Linked DNA regions of Rhodopseudomonas sp. BAL398. The protein of the gene in region 1 interacts with the protein of each later gene in a pairwise test. Links are inferred from orthologs where the notes say so. Each region holds a gene or a part of one and is shown on either strand. Other genes may lie near its edges.

Region 1 (3,076 bases):
TATGGCCCGCCCGCCTGAAGACAAGCCAGCCGCGAAGCCCAAAGCGACCGATACCAAAGCGGTTGCCGACCACGCGCTGATCCGTGATCTCGCGTTGCTGCTCGACGAGACCAATCTGACCGAGATCGAGATCGAACGCGCCGGGTTGCGGGTCCGGGTCGCCCGCAATGTCAGCATCAACGCTGCGATGCCGGCCGGCTATCAGCCCCCCGGGATCGCGAGCGCCGCGGTGCCGGCGCCGGTCGCCGACATCTCCAAACATCCCGGCGTGGTGCCGTCGCCGATGGTCGGCACGGTGTATTGGGCCTCGGAGCCCGGCGCCAAGCCGTTCGTCGAGGTCGGCAACAAGGTCGCCGCCGGCGAAACGCTGCTGATCATCGAGGCGATGAAGACGATGAATCAGATTCCGTCGCCGCGCGCCGGCACCGTGACCCAGATCCTGGTCGAGGACGGCCAGCCGGTCGAATTCGGCGAACCGCTGGTCGTGATCGAATAACCACGTCTGCGTCGTCCCGAAGCGCCGGCGCTGGCGGCTCGGGACGACATCATGAATCCCAACAGACCGTCCCCTTCGAGGCGCGCGACAGCTCGCAGCTCAGGGCGACGGGAGAAGGCAGAGACGATGTTCGACAAGATCCTGATAGCCAACCGCGGCGAGATCGCGCTCCGGGTGCTGCGCGCCTGCAAGGAACTCGGGATCGCCACCGTGGCGGTGCATTCCACCGCCGACGCCGACGCCATGCATGTCCGGCTCGCCGATGAAAGCGTCTGCATCGGTCCGCCGGCCTCGAAGGACAGCTATCTCAACGTCCCGGCGCTGCTGGCGGCCTGCGAGATCACCGGCGCCGACGCGGTTCATCCCGGTTACGGCTTCCTGTCGGAAAACGCCCGCTTCGCCGAGATCCTCGCCGAGCACAATCTGCATTTCATCGGCCCGAAGGCCGAACACATCCGGCTGATGGGCGACAAGATCGAGGCCAAGCGGACCGCCAAGCGGCTCGGCATTCCGGTGGTGCCGGGTTCCGAAGGCGCGGTTGGCCCCGAAGACGACGCCATGGCGATCGGCCAGGCGATCGGCTTTCCGGTGCTGGTCAAGGCCGCCTCGGGCGGCGGCGGCCGCGGCATGAAGGTGGCGCAGACCGCCGACGACCTGATGCTGGCGCTGTCGACCGCCGGCAACGAGGCCAAATCGGCGTTCGGCGACGCCTCGGTCTATCTCGAGAAATATCTGCAGAAGCCGCGCCATATCGAGATCCAGGTGCTGGGCGACGGCCGCGGCGGCGCGATCCATCTGGGCGAACGCGACTGCTCGCTGCAGCGCCGTCACCAGAAGGTCTGGGAGGAAGGCCCCTCCCCGGTGCTGACAGCGGAGGCCCGCGCCCGGATCGGCGGCATCTGCGCCAAGGCGATGCAGGACATGCAGTATCTCGGCGTCGGCACCATCGAATTCCTCTACGAGGATGGCGAATTCTACTTCATCGAAATGAACACCCGAATCCAGGTCGAGCATCCGGTGACCGAGATGATCACCGGGATCGATCTGGTGCTGGAGCAGATCCGCGTCGCCGCCGGCGGCGACCTGCCCTGCACCCAGGACGAGATCGTGCTCAACGGTCACGCCATCGAATGCCGCGTCAATGCCGAGAGCCCGGTGACGTTCCGACCCTCGCCCGGCAAGATCACCCGCTATCACCCGCCCGGCGGTCTCGGGGTCCGGATCGATTCCGCCGTCTATCAGGGCTATACGATCCCACCCTATTACGACTCGCTGGTCGGCAAGCTGATCGTGCACGGCAAGACCCGCGCCGAATGCCTGATGCGGCTGCGCCGCTCGCTCGACGAAATGGTCGTCGATGGCATCGAGACCACGTTGCCGCTGTTCCGCGCCCTGGTCCGCGAGCCTTCGATCATCGACGGCGACTACCACATTCACTGGCTCGAGCAGTATCTGGCCGCCGGCGATTCCAAGACCGGCTAATCTGCACCGGGCACGAAGCGGCCGACCCGGTATTTCGGCAGCAGATCGTCGGCCTCCTTTGAATGCGGCCGGCCCTTGGTCTTAGTGTCATAGGCCTGGGTGGCTTCCTTGCCGCACCAGGGCTCGATGATCTGCGGCCGCGACGGATGATCCGGCAGATAGGCCGACAGATCATAGACCTGGCCCCGGATCGCCATCCAGCAATCCTGCGGCGTGGCATGTTTGGCCAGCTCAGCCGAAGTGATGTCCCGACTGGCCGAAATCGCCGCCGGCTGTTCGGCATGCGGCGACAGCACATCGCCGGCCCAGAACGCCAGCACCATCACCCAAAACAAGCTCGTGGTCGCCAGATATAATTTGCGCATCATCTGAACTCGAAGTTTTCGTAGTGGATGTGTTGGGCGGTGACGCCGCGCGCCCGCAACGCGGATTTCAGCGCGGCAATCAGCCCGGGCGGTCCGCACAGATAGCATTCGACGCCTGACAGTTTCGTGGCCGGCGGCAATAGCCGCTCCAGATCCGGCAGGGCGTCGCCGGTCGCCACCACCTGCAGCGAAAGCCTCGGATCGGCCGGAGCGATGGCGCGCAAATCCGGCAGGAACGCCGCGTCGGCCTCGTTGCGGCACAGATAGATCAAGGTGGTCGGGCCGCCGATCCGACCGGCGTTCAACAGCGCGACGAACGGGGTGACCCCGATCCCGCCCGCCACCCAGAGCTGCGGCGCCGAGCTGGTGCCGAGCAGCCCGCCGAACCCGCCCATCACCCGCGCCGCGACCCCCGGCTCGACCAACATCATCCGCCCGGTGCAATCGCCCAGCGCCTTGACGCCGACATGCAGCACCTGGTCGGCATCGATCGCGCTGACGGTGAACGGATGGAATTCGCCGCAGCCGCGATATTTCGGGCCGTTGTGAAGCGCGACCAGCACGAATTGACCGGTGCCGACCTCAATCGGATCGCCCAGCGGACGCAGCGCGATCTCGACCACGCCGGCCGCGATCTGCCGTGCCGAGGCAACAATGTAGGGCCGCGCCGCCAGCCCGAGATCGCCGCGCAGCAGCCGCCAGGCCAGGATCAGTCCCACCACCGCCATGATCG
Region 2 (3,259 bases), 610 kb from region 1 along the record:
GTGGCGGGCGGCGTCCATGCCTCGCCGGTGCCCTATGCCCACGTCACCACCACTACCACCCACAAATCGCTGCGCGGCCCGCGCGGCGGCCTGATCCTGAGCAATGACGAGGCGCTGGCCAAGAAGCTCAATTCGGCGATCTTCCCCGGCCTGCAGGGCGGCCCCCTGATGCATGTCATCGCCGCCAAGGCGGTGGCGTTCAAGGAAGCGTTGCAGCCCGACTTCAAGATCTACGCGAAGAACGTCGTCGAAAACGCCAAGGCGCTTGCGGAAACGCTTCGCGCAGCGGGATTCGACATCGTTTCGGGCGGCACTGATAATCATCTGATGCTGGTTGATCTGCGGCCCAAGGGCCTCAAGGGCAACGTCTCCGAAAAGGCCCTGGTTCGCGCCGCCATCACCTGCAACAAGAACGGCATCCCCTACGATCCGGAAAAGCCGTTCGTCACCTCCGGGCTGCGGCTCGGCACGCCGGCCGCCACCACCCGCGGTTTCGGCGTCGCCGAGTTCAAGCAGGTCGGCAATATGATCGCCGAAGTGCTTAATGCCATTGCGCAATCGCCGGATGGCGGCGCGCCTTTGGTGGAAGCCTCGGTGAAGGAGCGGGTCAAGGAACTGACCGGACGCTTCCCGATCTACCAGTAAGGACCCTCACGGATGCGCTGCCCGAGCTGCAACAGCCTCGATACCCAGGTGAAGGACAGCCGTCCGACCGAGGATTCCGCCGTGATCCGGCGGCGTCGGGTCTGCATGGCGTGCAATTTCCGCTTCACCACATTCGAACGGGTGCAGCTGCGCGAATTGACCGTGATCAAGCGCAACGGCCGCCGAGTGCCGTTCGACCGCGACAAGCTGGTGCGCTCGCTGCAGATCAGTCTGCGCAAGCGGCCGGTCGAGCCGGAGCGGGTCGAGAAGATGGTGTCGGCGATCGTGCGTGAGCTGGAAAGCGGCGGCGAGGCGGAGATCTCCTCGGAGACCATCGGCGAGATCGTGATGGACCATCTGCGCAAGGTCGACGACGTCGCCTATGTGCGCTTCGCCTCGGTCTATCGCAATTTCCGCGAGGCCAAGGATTTCGAGGCGTTGCTCGGCGAATTGTCCGGTGACGAGATGGCGCGGCTGGCGAGCCTGCGCAAATGATCTTCCGGATACTGGAGGATCAGTATGCGGATAAGGCCAGAGCCGGCAAAGCGCACGACCTGCGTTTCATGCAGCTCGCGCTGACGCTGGGCCGTCGCGGGTTGGGGCGCACCGCGCCCAATCCGGCGGTCGGCGCGGTCATTGTGAAGGACGGCGTGATCCTCGGCCGCGGCTGGACCCAGCCGGGCGGGCGGCCTCATGCCGAGATCGAGGCGCTGGCGCGCGCCGGCGACGCCCCGGGGGCGACGCTTTATGTGACGCTGGAGCCGTGCTCGCATCACGGCAAATCGCCACCCTGCGCCGATGCGGTGATCGCCGCCGGCATCGCCCGGGTGGTGTCGGCGATCGAGGACCCCAATCCGGAGGTGGCAGGCCAGGGCCATGCGCGGCTGCGCGCCGCCGGCGTCAGGGTCGATGTCGGGCTGTGCGCCGCCGAAGCCGCTCATGACCATGCCGGGCATTTTCGCCGGGTGCGCGAGCGGCGCCCGCATGTGATCCTGAAACTCGCGGTGTCGAGCGACGACAAGATCGGCGCGGCGGGCGGCCAACCGGTAGCGGTCACCGGCGAGGCGGCGCGGGCGCGGGTGCATCTGTTGCGCGCCCAGTCCGACGCTATCCTTGTCGGGATCAGAACCGCTTTGGCCGACGATCCGCTGCTGACCTGCCGGTTGCCCGGCATGGAAAAGCAATCGCCGATCCGGGTGGTGCTGGACCGGGCGCTGCGGCTACCCGGCTCCAGCCGGCTGGTGCAATCGGCGCGGCAGGTGCCGCTGTGGCTGCTGGCGTCGGAAATCGCCGAGCCGGCGGCGGCCGCCAAATTGGGCGGCGCCGGCGCGCAGGTGATCCACGTTGCGACCGCCGCGACCCCGCCGGGGCTCGATCTCGCCGCGGTGCTGCGCGCGCTGGCCGATAGGGGCGTCACGCGACTGCTGGTCGAAGGCGGCGCGCGGGTCGCGGCATCCTTCGTCACAGCCGGCCTGGTCGACGAAGTCTGGCTGCTGCGCGGCCCGGCCGCGATCGGCGAGGGCGGCGTCGACGCGCTGGACGGCATGCCGCTCACGGCGATCACGGCATCGCCGACGCTGACCATGCGTGCTAGCGAGACGCTCGGAACCGATACTCTCACGATTTACGAGCGCAGCTAGACGATGAGTCGCAAATTTGACAGTGACGTCCGCCGGGATCCGACCTCTCCCATAGGGAGAGGTCGGCGCAAAGCGCCGGGTGAGGGGTTTCGCCCTCTCGATAGGCCGCACCCCCTCACCCCAACCCTCTCCCCATGGGAGAGGGAGCTCGGCTTCCGTTGGCGCGCTTCTGCAATCAATTTTGGCATCGAGACCTGATCCTATGTTCACCGGCATCGTTACCGACCAGGGCGAAATCATCGCCCTCACGCCGACCGCGCAGGGCTACCTGCACCGGCTGCGCATCCTGTGCAATTATGACCAGGCCAGCATCGCCGATGGCGCCTCGATCGCCAGCAACGGCATCTGCATGACCGTGGTCGGCTCCGGCCGCGAGGGTGGCAAGACCTGGTATGAGGTCGACGCCGGGGCGGAGACCCTGGCGATGACCTCGGCCAAGCATTGGACGGTCGGCACCAGGCTCAATCTGGAGCGCGCGCTGAAGATCGGCGACGAACTCGGCGGCCATATCGTCACCGGCCATGTCGACGGCATCGCCGAGGTCACGCGCCGCGAGGAATTGCCGGGAATGGCGCGGTTTCACCTCGCCACCAGCCGCGACCTGGCGCGCTTCATCGCCACCAAGGGCTCGGTGACGCTCGATGGCGTGTCGCTGACGGTCAACGGCGTCGATGGGGTGACGTTTTCGGTGGCGATCATTCCGCACACGCTGAGCGTGACCACGCTGGACAGCTGGAGCGCGGGCAGCGAGGTCAATCTCGAAGTCGACCTGATGGCGCGCTATGCCGCGCGCCTGAGCGAGATGAAATAAGCCGCAGCGGCGATTTGATTCCTTGGCTTTGGCCGCCCGCGCGCCTAAAACCGCCCGCGGTTTCCTCATGGTGAGAAGGCGCGTCAGCGCAGGTTTGAGCCATGAGGCCATGATCTCGCTCATCCTTCGAGACGCGGCCTTGGGCCGCTCATCAGGATGAGGG

The links. The genes of interacting proteins can lie anywhere in the genome.
Region 2: the proteins of accC (region 1) and ribD interact in binary tests that used the Escherichia coli proteins (3 or more experiments, as listed by UniProt). The link is inferred for Rhodopseudomonas sp. BAL398 from one-to-one orthologs.

The regions. Positions count from the first base shown.
Region 1 is NZ_CP133111.1:776,981-780,056, reverse strand. Bases 1-2,800 are described here. They hold accC (acetyl-CoA carboxylase biotin carboxylase subunit), read left to right. Parts: upstream 1-622; coding sequence 623-1,978; downstream 1,979-2,800. Other genes in these bases: RBJ75_RS03655 (ferric reductase-like transmembrane domain-containing protein), read right to left, coding at 2,343-2,800; RBJ75_RS03660 (cytochrome b5 domain-containing protein), read right to left, coding at 1,975-2,346; accB (acetyl-CoA carboxylase biotin carboxyl carrier protein), read left to right, coding at 2-496. In the rest of the region: more of RBJ75_RS03655, read right to left, coding at 2,801-3,076. UniProt on the Escherichia coli protein: This protein is a component of the acetyl coenzyme A carboxylase complex; first, biotin carboxylase catalyzes the carboxylation of the carrier protein and then the transcarboxylase transfers the carboxyl group to form malonyl-CoA.
Region 2 is NZ_CP133111.1:1,385,134-1,388,392, reverse strand. What follows is about bases 228-3,210. They hold ribD (bifunctional diaminohydroxyphosphoribosylaminopyrimidine deaminase/5-amino-6-(5-phosphoribosylamino)uracil reductase RibD), read left to right. Parts: upstream 228-1,136; coding sequence 1,137-2,285; downstream 2,286-3,210. Other genes in these bases: RBJ75_RS06595 (riboflavin synthase), read left to right, coding at 2,488-3,096; nrdR (transcriptional regulator NrdR), read left to right, coding at 658-1,140; glyA (serine hydroxymethyltransferase), read left to right, coding at 228-645. Also shown: more of glyA, read left to right, coding at 1-227. UniProt on the Escherichia coli protein: Converts 2,5-diamino-6-(ribosylamino)-4(3h)-pyrimidinone 5'-phosphate into 5-amino-6-(ribosylamino)-2,4(1h,3h)-pyrimidinedione 5'-phosphate.